Regions from separate parts of the Alicyclobacillus fodiniaquatilis genome, predicted to be linked through region 3. Evidence: riboswitches for the same ligand, from Rfam matches in the RefSeq annotation. Region 3 holds a riboswitch; each other region holds the start of a gene.
What was found. A riboswitch is a leader RNA that binds a small molecule or an ion and turns the genes downstream of it on or off. The one in region 3 is predicted to bind thiamine pyrophosphate.
Positions count from the first base shown of each region.

Region 1 (5,567 bases), on a different contig from region 3:
GAGTATTCACGATACAGATACCTGGAAAATGTAGACAACAAATCCTCGGCAGGTAATATGTGTAGTCTATCGGTAATTTGATAAATGTACGGTTCCGGATTCCGCTCTTTGACAGCTTCAAGAACAGTATTATTGGTAAAATCATAAATATTCCTACGAGTTAGAAACTGTGTAAGATTCCCCTGACTGTCAAAATCAACCGCGAGTACTTTTTGGTGTTGAGAGAGCAACCAGCTTGTCACAGCCGTAGTCGTTGTCTTTCCGACACCGCCCTTTTGGAGCCCAAAGCTAATGGTGATTCCCATATATGTCCTCTTTTCCGTAATTTCTTCTCTGTTTCCTATCGTAAATTCATTAAACGTTTAAGTCAACACGTTTACGTTTCAGTTTTAACTTAACAACAAAAACTAGAGAAGGCGTCAAGTGACGTTACTCGCTAAATCTCTACCATTAACGGGTATCACATTTTCTAATGGAACGCTAATTCACGATACGTTCTATTCAGGGGCGGAAGTCTCATATACATGGCGCTGTTCGGAAAACTGTCCCTGAACGCGCGCATACGGCGAACTCTAAAAACAATATTACTGAACAATATTACTGAACAATATTACTGAACAATATTACTGAACAATATTACTGAATTGTGTTACTGAACAATATTACTGAATTGTGTTACTGAAGGATAAGCATCGAAGCATACCAGCCAGATTGGAGCATTTTCGATGCTTGGTGCAACGAAGATCTTTGAAGTGTTTAGCCTGAATTTGCCGTACATAACTGACTTACACACACGGGAACAGCGGCGAATATGAAACAAGCTCATGCAGATGCTAAAGTTTAGACTCTATGGACAGAAGATCACCCAATTTTAAACATCGATCAATTCTGTCGAAATAGCAGGGATTTTGAATGCATCACCAAAAGCGTGAAAGAACCACTTTTCGTTTAGCAGAACCCTATTCCATGGTCAATTTTTAGATTAGCGAAACACACGGGTATTAAGGAAAGTGGCGTGGTGTTACCAATACAGCTCCGCGATTAAAGGAAAGATTCGTAAGCGGCAAGAGGGAGTTATTTACCTATATGTAGATACATAGTATGTAGCTTTAAAATAGGGAATTAATGTAATTGAAATTGAGTATCCGACACTACCTTCAAATTCGCCGTTAAACAGTCGAGACGTCAGTCGTCAGATATTGTATAATACGTTGCGGATGCATTGGATGACTCTATACCCATTGTAGGGTAATTTTGTGCCTCATCTACTCTCATTTTAGTAAGATTGTTACTGTCAATGAATGAAATAACGAGGTGATGCACGACGCACACCTCGTTATTTGTGTTATTCTTGGTAGATTTGACTTCCTGATTCTAAAAAATCCTTGGATTTCTCATGCATTCCTTCTTTGATAGCAGATTCCAAATTCAATCCCTTTTCCTGTGCGTATTCACGAATATCTTGTGTGATCCTCATACTGCAAAACTTTGGACCACACATAGAGCAAAAATGAGCTGTTTTTGCAGGCTCTGCAGGGAGCGTTTCATCGTGAAATGTAATTGCCCGTTGTGGATCTAAAGACAGGTTGAATTGGTCACGCCAACGAAATTCAAATCGGGCTTTGGAGAGTGCATCATCACGTTGCTGAGCGTTGGGATGTCCTTTGGCTAAGTCTGCTGCATGAGCAGCAATTTTGTAGGTAATGACGCCTTCTTTTACATCATCTTTGTTCGGAAGCCCTAAGTGTTCCTTAGGTGTCACGTAACACAACATTGCAGTGCCAAACCACCCGATCATCGCTGCCCCAATTGATGACGTAATATGGTCATAACCTGGAGCAATATCAGTGGTCAGTGGGCCGAGTGTATAAAACGGGGCTTCATGACATACTTCCATTTGTCGATCTACATTTTCTTTGATCTTGTGCATAGGAACATGACCTGGGCCTTCAATCATTACCTGCACATCGTACTTCCACGCGATTTGGGTAAGTTCCCCAAGTGTTTGAAGTTCTCCAAACTGTGCTTCATCGTTGGCGTCTGCAATAGAGCCAGGACGAAGACCGTCACCTAGTGAAAAAGCAACATCGTATGCCTTCATAATTTCGCAAATTTCTTCAAAGTGAGTATATAGGAAACTTTCCTGATGATGTGCCAAGCACCAGGCTGCCATGATAGACCCGCCGCGTGACACAATGCCGGTAACACGCTTCGCAGTTAGTGGAATATATCGAAGAAGAACTCCTGCATGAATCGTAAAGTAATCTACACCTTGCTCCGCCTGTTCGATTAACGTATCACGGTATATCTCCCATGTTAATGCTGCTGCTTCTCCATCGACCTTCTCAAGTGCCTGATAAATAGGTACGGTCCCAATAGGTACGGGGGAGTTGCGAATAATCCACTCACGTGTAGTGTGAATGTTCTTTCCAGTGGATAAATCCATGACCGTATCCGCCCCCCAAAGTGTCGCCCATCTCATTTTATCTACCTCGTCTTCGATGGATGATGCGACAGCAGAGTTACCGACGTTTGCATTAATTTTTACATGGAAGTTCCTACCTATAATCATTGGTTCGCTTTCAGGGTGATTGATATTGGATGGAATAATTGCTCGTCCTTCTGCAACTTCTTTACGAACAAATTCAGAGTCCATTCCTTCTCGAATTGCGATAAATTCCATTTCGGGCGTAATGATACCCTTTCTTGCATAGTGCATTTGTGTAACATTTTTAGCTGCTTGAGCACGAAGCGGTCTTCGTTTTAAGCCAGGAAACACTTCTCGATTCGATTCGGCGGTGCCTTTTAATCCATCATCAATTGGAAATACATTTCTCCCCACGTATTCCTCAACGTCTGCACGATCAAGAATCCAATGTCTACGAATTGAAGGTAATCCTCGTTGTATGTCTGTGACAGCATTCAAGTCCGTGTATATACCACTCGTATCGTACACGCGTACAGGTTCGTTCACTTGCTCTCCAAATCGGCCCGTCGAAGGTGAGAGTAGTATCTCACGCATTGGCACACGAATATCGGAGCGAGAGCCTATTACGTATACCTTTTTACTACTGGGGAAAAATTCACTATCATTTGACATTTGTTTGTCTCCTTCAATTCGGAGCGGGGACAGGCTGTGGTCTTTGTCAACCTAAAAGGCCGCAGCATATTGTTCGGGGGTCTTCACAGAAAATAAATGTGCAAAGAAAATCCCTACGCTGGCATTATCCAGATCAGGTTGACGGTCGGCGATACATTCGCCCTCTCAGCCCGGTTTGCCGAGCTCCCGTTTTAGATTATACTGTCGCTTCTACGATATCATTGACCACTTGGTTAAACAACCTTACTTAGCTCCTGATGCATTACATCAGTTTGACAAGTGGGGCAGTCTGCGAAACATGTCTCATTTTTTCTAAGTATAGTTTTCGTTTCCTGTGGCCAATAACAGGACACAAAAGCAGAGTAATTCTTCTATTGTCAGCTTCTCTCCATCTATTTGAGCATCCAGCAACGCACCAATCAAATTCGGTTTTGGATGTTTGCGCTGATGTCCACAATGTTTCGAAAATACCCATTCAACTCGCGCCGTCCTGCTTGCTTGCGGTTCATTAGGTTCATAATGGTCTCTGGATTCGAATCGGCAGACCCCTCCATCGGTAAGTCTGACCATTGCTTGAATAACTTCTCGGTCCTCCGCAGGAACTCCCATCATCTCCGCAATCACGATAACGAGCAAGGGATAAGAGACTCGGGCAACCCGTCGCACACCTTAGGTCTTGGTGCCGCCTCCCGCGGTTTCGAGGCGGTCAACTGCACATCAAGTAACTCTTTAGAGATTTCTTCAATCAAGGTGCCCGAGCGGAAATCGCCTTCGGTGTGAACGCCAAGTTGACGAGACTGCGAAGCTCCGTGTTGCGCGGTGGATCCAAAAACAAAATGCTCGGTGTAATTGTCTTGTCTCTTCCAGCGAACCTTTGCGAGGAAAACAGAGTGAATGCTCAGAACAGTTTGTGCTTTGGCATGCACACATGCCTGACTCTGCTGGTCAAATTATACTGGTCCGACTTTCGGAGTTCGCGATGCCAACTAATCGGATTCAACCGTTGCTCAAGCGCGTTAATAATCTCTTTGGATACTGGTTCTTTCGATTCCACCATTCCCGCTCCCTCGTATGCTAATCAAATGCATAGCTAACGGTGTAGTCAATGGTGTGCCCATATTGCATTAGTTAGAGCTCTGCCGTCTGTTTAATTACTTCAATATCACTTAAATATGTGAAAAGAAAGAGACACCCACCCAGACTCAACTACCCATGGATGACGTTCTAACCTTTCTTCTATACCAATGGGTCCACGTAAAGGCCAATCCAATAATTCCATACTGAATAAATGGCGAGATAATCACGAATTCTGACGTAGAAATGGAGTATATGAGCACGGTCTCAAGTAGTGCCTCACTGAGTAACGCAACGCCCCACACGAGAGTCGTTATGCGTATTCTACGTCGAAAATGGCAGTTGCTCCACAAGGAGGACAAGCGATTGCGTCCCTCTTCGGATGAATTAAATCGAATAGCAAAATAGTAAATCAACGGCCTAGGAAATAACAAGGATCCAAGAAACGTAATCCCAAGCATTCCTGTCACGAAAGCTCCGCGCAAGAGCAGTAATTGTGCATTACCATGTATAAGCAATATACCGAGTTCCAACAAAAAGCCGATCATCGTGAATAAAGCTAAAATGTCTACCCGACGCTGTTTTATAATAGTCCAGACATTGTCAAGTACGGGTATGGCAGTGGCTATGGCAAGTGCTTGTATATTCGACATCTGGTGTTTCAAAATCGTGTATAGAATTAGCGGAACAACACCATTAAGAAATAGAGTCCAGACAATTCCACGCGCCCACTTCGTTGCAGATATATTCTGATTCACATTAAACACCCTCCCAGTTAACAAACAGTTCGTGGAAACAAGGCGGAAAACACACGTGCGTTGCAACTCCAAGAGAAAAAATTTCACGATTGTAGCACCATACAACGGATAGGATCGCTCTATCGTCTTCCTTCTCGTAACCGGCCGTGCCGTCCGGTACATATAACCTCAGTCACTATAACGGCGTCTTTCTGCACGCTCGGCGCGCTTGGCGGACGGCTTCTGGATGTCTCAGTGCAAGAATCAGTGCTCGACCGAGCAATAGGCCAGCGATGGAAAAGAGGTATGGGAGCGGGGCGGTCTGTCCGTGAAAGGCTGCGCCTTCACCCAAAAGTGGCACGAGTAAGAAGCGTAGGCCATACCGAATCGGGATGGAGACGAGCCACAACAACAAGCTCTGCCATGATCCGGCGATCATCCACCGACCATTTTCTTGATAGATACGAGTCATTCGACCGCGAATAAGGCCAACAATGAAACTCATCGCCAAAGTGAGCAAGAGTGAAATCCACCCTGCAATTTGAACCATCGAATCTCCGGCAGCTTCATACAGTGCATAAGCGCCGAGAATGAGTGGGAGGAACAGAAGTCCGCCACTCAATGTGCGTGGTGAAAGTTGTCGTTTCACTACAAAC
Region 1 covers NZ_JBHUCX010000102.1:112,971-118,537, forward strand. The annotation lists gene ACFSB2_RS26765 (ParA family protein) at 1-305, opposite strand, end outside; gene thiC (phosphomethylpyrimidine synthase ThiC) at 1,346-3,100, opposite strand; TPP riboswitch at 3,194-3,300, opposite strand; gene ACFSB2_RS26775 (hypothetical protein) at 3,721-4,026, opposite strand; gene ACFSB2_RS26780 (VC0807 family protein) at 4,303-5,094, opposite strand; gene ACFSB2_RS26785 (hypothetical protein) at 5,108-5,567, opposite strand, start outside.
Region 1: another riboswitch for thiamine pyrophosphate. It lies ahead of thiC (phosphomethylpyrimidine synthase ThiC); the one in region 3 lies ahead of thiD (bifunctional hydroxymethylpyrimidine kinase/phosphomethylpyrimidine kinase).

Region 2 (5,567 bases), on a different contig from region 3:
CACCCAACCGCAAACTGGCGGCGGTGCACCAACTACGCAAAATGCGCCAGGCGAAATCACGTCCGGGGCAGGTATCATCAATCGTCCGCACTCAGGAAGCGAGGCAAGTACGGCGGCAAACAGCGCTTCGAGTCAAACTGACGTGCAGTCTTCATTGAGCACCGGGACAGACGCGTCCGGGACACAAGTCAACCAAAGCGCCACAGTGGATTTGCCGAATGTGTTCTCTTGGAACCAGATGACGTATGTGGTTACATCGCAGGCGGTGCGACAACCAGGCCCACGGATTGGCATATACGAGCATTACAATTTATATGACGTTTCTGGCGCAAAGCAAAATGACGACGTTGTGATTTATGACGGAAGCAAATATTGGATGGCCGTGGCTGTAAAAAGTTAGAACGCCGTGCGCAATGCGACTTACTTTGGAAGAACGGGAGAGTTGTCATGGCCAAGTATGTGTTAGCGATTGATCAAGGGACGACGAGTTCGCGTGCCATCTTGTTCAATCAAGCGGGTGAAATATGTGGGATTGCCAAGCAAGAGTTCAGACAATATTTTCCGCACAATGGTTGGGTTGAGCACGATGCGATGGAAATCTGGTCCTCTGTGCAAACGGTCATCGCTGAGGTTTTGCAGCAACATGCGGTGTCTGCCAGCGACATGGTGGCCATCGGCATTACAAACCAGCGTGAGACAACTGTGATATGGGATAAACACACAGGCATCCCGATTTATCATGCGGTTGTATGGCAATCGCGGCAAAGTGCGCCTATTTGTCAGCAGTTGCAAGATGCAGGTCTGCAAAAGCTTTTTAAGGACAAAACCGGGTTGCTGATTGATCCATATTTTTCTGGAACGAAAATCAAATGGTTATTGGATCACGTCGAGGGCGCGCGCGAAAAAGCCGTCAATGGTGACTTGATGTTTGGCACGATAGACAGTTGGCTTGTCTTTAAACTTTCTGGCGGCAAAGTACATATCACAGACTATACGAACGCATCGCGCACACTGTTGTACAACATCCATGAATTGCAGTGGGATGAGGACTTGTGCGAGATTTTGGCAGTGCCGACCGCAATGCTGCCGGATGTCAAATCCTCTTCTGAAGTATATGCGATGACGGATCCTGCTGCGTTTTTTGGCGAGCGAGTGCCCATAGCCGGAATTGCGGGAGATCAACAGGCTGCGCTGTTTGGTCAAGCGTGCTTTGAAACGGGGATGGCCAAAAATACGTATGGCACGGGCTGCTTTATGTTGATGAACACGGGTGAGACAGCGGTCGAGTCGGCGCATGGTCTGTTGACCACGATTGCCTGGGGAATTGATGGAAAAGTGGAATATGCGCTTGAAGGCAGTATTTTTGTAGCGGGATCGGCCATTCAGTGGTTGCGCGATGGGTTAGGTGTCATTGAGCATGCGGCAGATAGTCAATGGTTGTCCAGTTCAGTCACTTCGGCGGATGGCGTTTATGTCGTTCCGGCTTTTGTTGGATTGGGGACGCCACATTGGGATAGCGAAGCGCGCGGTGCGGTGTTCGGTCTGACAAGAGGCACGTCAAAAGCGCATTTTGTGCGAGCGACGCTGGAATCACTGGCTTATCAAACCCGCGATGTCGTTGCGGCAATGGAAGCGGATTCTGGCATTTCGCTCAAGAAATTGCGTGTGGATGGCGGCGCAACGGCAAATGATTTTTTGCTGCAATTTCAAGCAGATATTTTGAATGTGCCAGTTGAACGACCCCATGTGCTGGAAACAACAGCCTTAGGCGCAGCGTATCTCGCAGGATTGGCCGTCGGATTTTGGGACACGCGTGCAACATTGACCCAACGTTGGCGGCGGGACAGGGCGTTTTCTGTCCAAATGGCAGAGGAAGAGCGAGCGGGCCTGTATCGTGGTTGGCAAACGGCAGTCGCCGCTACACGCGCGTTCAAATAAGGTTGTCTCTGTGCTTCATCTATCCAATTCAACTGCAGTGCGGGCTAATACACGTGGAACGGCTCATCATGATTAGGGATGACGTTGTGCGGAGGCGTAAAAAAGAGTGACCGACAGGCGCAAGAGCGGTCACTCTTTTGTGATGCTTAAAAGGAATGTTTGGTACGACGATTTAAATAAGTGCGTTTTGTTTATTGTTGGTGAGAGGCCGTTTGGGCATGATCATTTGATTTGTCGCTCATGTTCCAAATGGCAAGAATGATGGTGATTGCGCCCAAGATGATGCTCACCCAATCATCTGCCGTGCCAAGCGACATTGTGAGCGGTTGGATGATAAACCAAATGCCCAGAATAAGATTGACCCATGATTGCCAGACACCAACGCCGCCAGCGTTTTTTAGCAGCGCGGCCCAGACGGAGACGATGAGCAACACTGCGCCGAGGATGACACTGGTCCAGATGGCACCCACGTGACTTGAGAAACCAAGAGCCCATGGCGAAATGATGAACCAGATGCCAAAGATAGCCATCAGCACGTTTCTTGATTTCATGACTCAACACCTCAATTCTTATTTGTGTTTACTTTTTGTAAACTACAATCGTATTGTATATCCTTTACTTAAAAGATGTCAATGACTATGGTACAATTCATCATAAAAGAGGGTGAAATCATGATGAAAATAAACGCTGAAAATATTGCGCCGACATGCGAGAAATTTGAGTGGGCTTTTGAATTTTTGGGAAAGCCATGGACAGGATTGATCATCCGGGCACTTTTGCATGGGCCAAAACGGGCGAAGGAAATTGCAGAGAGCATACCCAACATCAGTGGTCGTGTGCTCAATCAACGCTTGAAGGAATTGGAGGATATCGAAGTGGTAAAACGCACAGTCTATACTGAGCGACCTGTGCGCATAGAGTACGAGTTGACAGAAATGGGCAAAAGCTTGGAACCAGCAATGGAAGAAGTGCAAAAATGGGCGGATATGTGGTGGGAAACCATGCAAAAGCAAGATAAATGAGCAGCTTCATTTTGAAATGCCGAACCGTTTTTGTGCGTGGTTCAACACAATCGGGTAAGGGTGTGTCTCTTTGGAACGAGAACTGGCAATGGAAATTGTTCGTGTCACCGAATTAGCTGCGCTCAACAGCGCGCGTTGGATGGGACGCGGCAAGAAGAACGAAGCAGATAATGCAGCCACAGAAGCCATGCGCAAAATGTTTGACACCGTGGCGATGGATGGAACAGTCGTGATAGGTGAAGGTGAGATGGACGAGGCGCCGATGCTCTATATTGGAGAACGACTTGGGACGGGTGCTGCGCCGGAAGTGGACATCGCTGTCGATCCGCTTGAGGGGACGAACATCGTGGCGAGCGGCCAGGCGAATGCGATGGCGGTTGTCGCCATTGCGCCGAAAGGATGTCTTTTGCATGCGCCTGACATGTATATGGACAAGCTGGCAGTGGGTCCGCGGGCGCGTGGCAAAGTACATATGGACCAGTCGGTGACAGAGAATTTACAAGCAGTCGCAAAAGCCAACGAAAAGGACATCTCGGATGTCGTGGCGGTCGTGTTAGACAGGCCGCGCCATGCGGCGTTGATCGAGGAAATTCGTCAGGCGGGCGCTCGGATCAAACTGATTGCCAATGGCGATGTGGCCGCGGCCATCAACACGGCTTTTCCGGAGCGCGGGGTGGACATCCTCTTTGGCTCCGGCGGCGCGCCGGAAGGTGTGCTCGCTGCATGTGCGCTCAAATGTCTCGGCGGCGATATCATGGGACGTTTGTTGCCGGAGACCGATGAAGAGCGGCAACGCTGTTTGGAAATGGGCATCAAGGATATCAATCAGGTGCTGATGATGGAAGATTTGGTTCGTGGCGAGGACGCCATCTTTTCGGCAACTGGCGTTACGGATGGTGACATGCTGCATGGGGTTCGTTTTTTATCGAAGACAAAGGCGCGGACACAGACCATCGTGATGCGCGCGAAGACCGGTACGGTTCGCTTTGTGGATGCGCTTCACAATTTAGATAAAAAGGTTGGCTGGGACAGGCTGTAAGTCATTTTTGCTGGACAAGCGATTGCGGGATATGGATTGACATGCTAAACTTGCGATTGACAATTTGATAACGTGAAGAGGGGCGCTAGGGGTGCCATGATGGCTGAGAAGCAGCTTGCTGCTAACCCTTTCGGACTCGACCTGGATAATACCAGCGGGAGGAAGTGCCCATCGCCATTGCAACAGCACCTCTTTTCACATGTCTACATGTGTTCTCTGGTGCTGTTTTTGTGATGTCGTGGCCTGAAACCGCGTCCGCGTCGGACGCTCAACTCCTCACGAACAAGGGAGGATGAATGACTTGGCACGTTGGAAATTGCGAGATGTGATTGTGATGGTTGTCTTGGCGATTGTATGTGGGGGCATCTATTATCTCTCCGATTTTTTGTATGATGTCATTTCGGGCGCTTGGGTGCCGCTGCAAGGACTGATCAACGGGTTGTGGATGATCGCTTCAGTTCTGGTCGCTTACGTCATCCGTCGCCCAGGTGCGGCGCTGCTGGCAGAAATGGTGGGCGCATCAGTTGAGCTGTTGCTCGGCAGTCAATGGGGATTTTCCAACTTGACATCCGGATTGGTTCAAGGCGTTGGCGCTGAACTGGCCTTCTTTATCTTTTTCTACCGCCGCTACAACTTGCCGGTATGTCTTCTGTCGGGATTTTTGGCTTCGCTTGGCTGCGCATTCCAATGGTTTTGGCAGTCCGGCGGCGACAAGCTCTCTGCAACTGTGATTGTCGGCTACTTTGTCGCGACGTTGCTGAGTGGCGTCGTGTTGGCTGGTTGGTTGCCGAAACTGGTGGGTGACGCGCTCAATCGGGCTGGTGTCGTCCGCAATTTCGCAATCGGTCAGCAAACAAGGACGTTGAATCGATGAATCGCCATATCTATGCGGAAGTTGCCAAGCGTTTGGCCATTTCCGCAGATCATCTTCGTATCACCTATGAGGGCGCTTCATCACCTGCCATTGAGGATTGCAGTTTGACAGTGTATGAAGGAGAAGCCGTCCTGATCATCGGTCCCAGCGGCAGCGGCAAAAGTACGCTGGCCATGGCCTTGGCGGGCGTCATTCCCCGTTCGATTGAAGCGACAGTCGAAGGAGAGTGCGCCTTGGCAGAACATCTGCAAGCGCCTGGCAAGATTGGGTACGTGTTTCAGGATCCAGAAGCCCAATTCTGCATGCGGCGCGTGGATGACGAAATTGCCTTCGGGCTGGAAAACATATGTGTACCAAGAGCGGCGATGCCAGATGGTATTCACGCTGCGCTGGCTGAAGTAGGCCTAACGGTCTCCACTTCGGCTGCGCATACACATTTTTCCGGGGGAATGAAACAGAAGTTGGCCATCGCTTCGGCCTTGGCGCTGACGTGTGAACTGCTGATATTGGATGAGCCAACCGCGAATCTAGATCCACTGTCGACGCGGCAGGTGTTCGAACAAGTCGCCCGTCTGCGCGAACAGGGGAAGACCCTGGTCATCATTGAGCATAAATATGAGCCGCTGTTGCCATATGTGGACAAAGTTGTCGTCGTCGATGCGACGGGTCATATCGAACAGGTGTGCACCTCCGC
Region 2 covers NZ_JBHUCX010000004.1:108,248-113,814, forward strand. The annotation lists gene ACFSB2_RS01145 (hypothetical protein) at 1-400, shown strand, start outside; gene glpK (glycerol kinase GlpK) at 448-1,938, shown strand; gene ACFSB2_RS01155 (SPW repeat protein) at 2,130-2,489, opposite strand; gene ACFSB2_RS01160 (winged helix-turn-helix transcriptional regulator) at 2,613-2,960, shown strand; gene glpX (class II fructose-bisphosphatase) at 3,031-3,999, shown strand; TPP riboswitch at 4,077-4,179, shown strand; gene ACFSB2_RS01170 (ECF transporter S component) at 4,301-4,873, shown strand; gene ACFSB2_RS01175 (ATP-binding cassette domain-containing protein) at 4,870-5,567, shown strand, end outside.
Region 2: another riboswitch for thiamine pyrophosphate. It lies ahead of ACFSB2_RS01170 (ECF transporter S component); the one in region 3 lies ahead of thiD (bifunctional hydroxymethylpyrimidine kinase/phosphomethylpyrimidine kinase).

Region 3 (5,567 bases):
ATCACCAAAAATGAAACCGCCCATCGCGCCCAAACGCCGCGGTAACCGTAACCACCTGGATAACCGTACGCGCCGCCCCGATAGCCAGCGGCGCCATTCGGGTAACCCCGGCCAGCACCGCCCCACCAAGCCAAGGCGACATCCAATTTTCCCATGTCATCCTCACAGACATCTGTGCTTGCAAACTGGACAGGTACGTACTGTTTCGGGGATAGAATTATGGCCTTATCCCCATTGATCCGTTCGATGATCCCCTGATGATGGCCATAGGGAGTCTGAAATCGAACCCACTGTCCGACATGACGCTGACATTCTGCTTTCGTACACACACGCTCCACCCCCTCGCGTAATCCATCCATTGTATGTTGAAAACGAGGGAACGCCTGGACGAATGTTCAGCATCTATATCTCGGGCGGTTTTTGTCGGTTTGTGTCGAAACTTTTATAGACAAGTATATGTATAAGCGCTTAACAAAATCTGAACACCTACATTAAGTATTGAAATGCAACATTATTTAGATGGAATAAAACCGATTACATCGAAAAAAAAAGCTATCCCAGCAATTTTCTCTGCTTTGGGATAGCCCGCTTGCACTTGTTTGGTTCATTGAGCATGGAGGCCTTACAGGTTGCCGCTCACCTGTGCCTTCAAATCCTGATCCAACATGTTTCCATCCATCAGTTCAAAGCCGTCAAAATTATTGTTCACAATGCCCATGTTGAGCATAAATACGCCGAACTGACCGCCTTCCGCTTGAACCATCTTTTGGTTGGCATCCCAGCCTGTCATGTTGAGTTCACCAAAAAAAATACCAGCATTCTGTTGCGGCGTATTGACATTTAACACGCCGACGTTGATCATACTCGGCATCCTCATCCCCCCCGACTGTCGTGCGCAATGTCTACAGTGTCGCAGCAACCTGCCCCTTGATGTCCTGATCTGCGATAACTCCATCAATCACTTCGAAGCCGTCAAAATTGTAATTCAAATTTCCGATGCTAAAACAGAATATCCCGTATGTTCCACCGTGCCCCATATCCATCTTTTGATTTGCATCCCAACCCGTCATATTGACTTGGCCGACAAATACACCAGCATTTTGCTGCGGTGTGTTCACATTCATCACACCAAATGAGATCATGTTCGGCATCTTTCCACCTCCACAGTGAACACATCGGTTTCTCATCAAAGTATGGCTACAGCCTCAACATCATGCTGACAAAATCACAACTACCCACCGTTTACCCGCATCGGGCTGCTTGGCGCGATGAATACCGCCGACTTATTGTCTCTATCGTCAATTGGCATATCAATTGCATCGGGATCGTACGCGATGTTCACATTGCCCGCCTCCAGGTTTTGATTCCCATACACCAACCCCAAACCAATATTGTTTTTCTCATGCGAATCAAGTCCAGTGATATCCGCATCGCCAACAAAAATCCCCGAATTTTGTGTCACCGTTTGGACGTTGATGGAATCCACTTTTGCGTTCATCACACTTTCGGCGCTGTGATCGTGGTGAGGCGCATAAACATGAACATCTCTGTCGTCAATCGGCGTGTCAATCCAATCTGGGTCATAGACGATGCCGAGGTTTTGATACATCTTATTCTGTGAACCAACGCCACCAAACCCAGTGTTGGATTTCGAATGATTGCTCACGCCGAAAATAACGTTCGTATTGCCGAAATACACTCCTGAATTCCCCGATATCACATTCACCTGTAATTGCACTCTGTAATTGGCTTTCATCCACTCGTGCTCCTCACAAATGATACACACACCAGTGTTCTTCACCTTATGCCTATGTATAGGCAAAGTGTGGTTAGACCTCTTTTGGTTGAAGCCATTCGCATGAACGCTGTGACCTTCACTGCGTTTCGCATTCTTCAAAACGCCAGGTTTCCAAGTCATACGCCATGGTCCAAAACTCCAATTCGTACTGTGACGAAAGCAAAAAATGCCGTGTCATTTTTTGCTGTTCTTCAATGGAAGCCGCTGCCGCCAAGTTGTCCGCACGCTCAAGTTGTTCTCGCACAAGCTCGCCGTACCACGCACTGCCATACGTTGCAACCCAGCGCTGATAAACCGGATGTTCTGGCCGGGCGTCGCGATAGTGAAGTCCAATCTCCCAATACAGCCAGTAACAAGGCAAAATGGCCGCAACCACTTCCGCGACCGTGCCCAATGACGCCACCGTGATCAAATGAGACATATAGCGATACGCCGTCGGCGCTGGCAGCGCCTGTGCATCCGGTGGAGCGATGTCCAGCATGGAGAAAAACGTTTGATGCAACGCCCGCTCCGCATCATCCGTGTTCGCCGCATGCGCACGCAAGCGCGCACCCAACTGCGCGTCCGCCTTGGCGGCCCCCATTCGTTGAACCTGCGCGAATGTGCGCAAGTACAGCGCATCGTTGCGAATGTAGTGCGCAAACGCTTCGATGGGTAACGTCCCATCTGCGATTTCCCGTACAAATGGATGCGACAGACTGGCCTCCCACAGATGATTTGCAGCATTCCGACTATATTCAGACCATTTCATATGCGTATTCCCTCCAAATGGAATCGTCCGTCATTGTGCCAGCGGTATGTCCCACCAGCCTCAATTCCTGTACTAAACCGTGGCGCTACTGAATGATCCAGCGGGCCATGACCTGTTCCCACATCCCACGCAGCAGCGCTGACCATCGCTTCCCAAACAAACGTCTTGGCTGTGGCGATGGCATCCAGTACCCTCATTCCCCGCGCCAGACAGGCGGCAATTGCAGCAGACAGTGTGCAGCCTGTGCCATGCGTCTTGCGGCTAAACACCCGCGGCGCGTAGAATGTGGTCAAGGCGCTTCCGTCAAACACGAGATCAAACACCTGCGCCCCGTTTGCGTCATCCGGAAGCGTCCGCGAGATTCCCCAAGTTGCATGCCCGCCCTTGAGCACAATACACTGCGGTCCCATCTTCGCGAGGTCAGAGACAGCTTGCTGACAATCTGACCAGGAATGAATCGGATAACCACACAAAACTTCCGCTTCGAGCAGATTGGGCGTCAGCACAGTGGCCAGTGGCAACAAGCGCGTTTTCAGCATATGTACAGCGTGATCCTCCAAGAGCGACGCGCCGCCTTTGGCGACCATCACCGGATCGAGAACGAGATTTGTCATCTCCGCGCGCGCAATGATGTCGGCAACCTCAGTTGTCATGGCGGCACTGCCTAACATGCCGATTTTGGCGGCGTCAAAGCCGATGTCTCCATTCACCGACTCCACCTGCTGACGCAGGAATTCCGGCGCGACTTCGTATATGCCTTGCACACCTTGCGTATTTTGTGCGGTGAGCGCGGTCAATGCTGACGCGCCATACACTTCAAAGGCGGCAAACGTCTTCAGATCCGCTTGGATCCCCGCCCCACCCCCGCTGTCCGATCCAGCGATGGTCAATGCTCTGATTACGTGCCCGGTATCGCTTATTTGCACCAGATTCGCTCCTTTACGTCCGTTCTCGCAAGCGCCGTGAACAAAAAAAACCACTCCCCGCGGAGTGGTTTGGTCAGCCAGTGCAAAAAAGACATAGCAAACGTCCACTTCCCTCCGCTGGTATCATCCAGATCAGGTTCCAAGAGTTCAAGGATAGGTCCTTGTCTCAGCCAAAATGGCACCCCTAGTGGTTCATATGAAGTTAAGCGCATCGCAGTTGGCGCACGCAAAAATTATCACTCTATTTTTAGGGTAGCGCAAGCATAAAACAAGGTCAACACGATCCGCCCGTCATCCGAGGGCTGATGCACCATCCGGCATTCGCGCTGTAACCATTTCAGACATTGCTTCGTCTAATTCATAGAACGCTATACGTGAGGTATCCTCTGCATCGACAGAAACAGGGGCACACGAATCAAGTGGGATCATCGCAGATGGTGTGTGCAAACATGTCAATTTGATTTCGAGCAAGAACTGGACACATGTACTTCAGCAAATAGGCTCACTCTAACGATAGACCGCCATGCGTGATGCATCCCGTACCAGTAGAACCATGAAAATGCCAGTCAATTGGAGCATTGCGGATGGCGCAACATCAAGGTATCGACTTGATTTACAGGGTAGACAGGAACAATGGAGGCGTGACCAATGAGAAAAACAACCTTGACAGCAACAGCTCTGATTCTCGGGTGCACAATTTTAACCGGATGTGGCATGGGTGCAAATTCGGCAACCCCAACGCTGGCTGCAAAGACGAATCCATCTACAAGTGTGTCAAAAAATCACGATGACAACACCAAAACAACTGGCCAATCCACCACTGGCGCCACACAGACAAGTTCGTCTACCCCAGCCAACTCGTCTGCGCCAGAGGGCACAGAGACAAATGATACGACGCAGTTGATTTCCCAATCGATGCAATTGGCCACCGCTGGGAAAGTCATGGATATTCCGTACGTCAACGGCACTGCTACAATCGACGAAGTCTCACAGGCCTGGGGACAACCCAGCAGCCAAAATGAGGCTGGCGCTGGGATGTACGCCACATTCCCAAGCCACGACGCAGCCTTCGGCTTCAACAAAGGATCGCAAATCTTTGATATTCGCTCATCCAGCCCAAAACTGCAGCAAATCACGCTGTCGCAGGTAAAACAAGTGCTGGGTGAACCTGGTGAAACGCGCTCGACGGCTACACAAACGATTTTGATGTATCCTGCCGGACCCAAGTTCCAATTGTTGTGGATCTTCCCTAAGCCAAGCGCGACGACGGCGGATCCAAAACTGGACCACATCTCTGTGTTTTATCCAGAAGCCACGGTCAACAGCATGGCCCAAACACAGGTCGCGCCGTCTGTTGTCGTCGACCAAGAAATACAAAGCGGATTATTCACGTTTGGCATTCAGAATCCGCCAAAAGGATACCGTTTGGTAGAATTCGAATGGATTGGCTCAAACGGCCAATCCGTCGTCAACACCTATGAACAGGCAGTGCGCAGCGGTCAAACAGGCAAACCCATTCCAGGATTCGAAGTGAGCGGGGACGGCCAAACACTCTCGTTTTTGTATCCATCGGCGATGAAAGGGCAATCTGGCATCGTGAAATTGATTTACCAGAATACCGATGGCGCCGCCATGATTGGTCAAAGCAACACCATTACGTTGAAATAAATTGTTTCAGCAATGGCAACTGCCCGACTGCAATACGCACGTTGCGGGCAGTTGTCAAAAAAAGTCGAAAAATGGCGTTCCCCGACTAGGAGTTCTCGTATTTTTCACGAAATACATAGGAGAGTTAAAGCACACGAAGCGGAGTGAACGCCCTTGACAACAAGTGAATTACTAAAATTCGCGCCGATTATCCAGATGCTATTGGGGACATATTCTCCGAAAAGCACGCTTGCCATCAGTGATACAGAGAAATATATCTATTGCACCGACAACCTTGGCCTTGGCATCACCACAGGTGATAGACTTGCCGAGGGCTCCATCACTTACCGCACCCTTCAGGAAAAACAACCCATCAAATTGACCGTCGAAGCGGAAGAATCCGTATTTCACAGGGAGTACACCTGCGCGTGCATCCCCGTCTGGA
Region 3 covers NZ_JBHUCX010000083.1:164,101-169,667, forward strand. The annotation lists gene ACFSB2_RS20385 (hypothetical protein) at 1-329, opposite strand, end outside; gene ACFSB2_RS20390 (hypothetical protein) at 623-871, opposite strand; gene ACFSB2_RS20395 (hypothetical protein) at 903-1,151, opposite strand; gene ACFSB2_RS20400 (hypothetical protein) at 1,232-1,756, opposite strand; gene tenA (thiaminase II) at 1,875-2,549, opposite strand; gene thiD (bifunctional hydroxymethylpyrimidine kinase/phosphomethylpyrimidine kinase) at 2,546-3,475, opposite strand; TPP riboswitch at 3,568-3,671, opposite strand; gene ACFSB2_RS20415 (YjgB family protein) at 4,124-5,143, shown strand; gene ACFSB2_RS20420 (methyl-accepting chemotaxis protein) at 5,297-5,567, shown strand, end outside.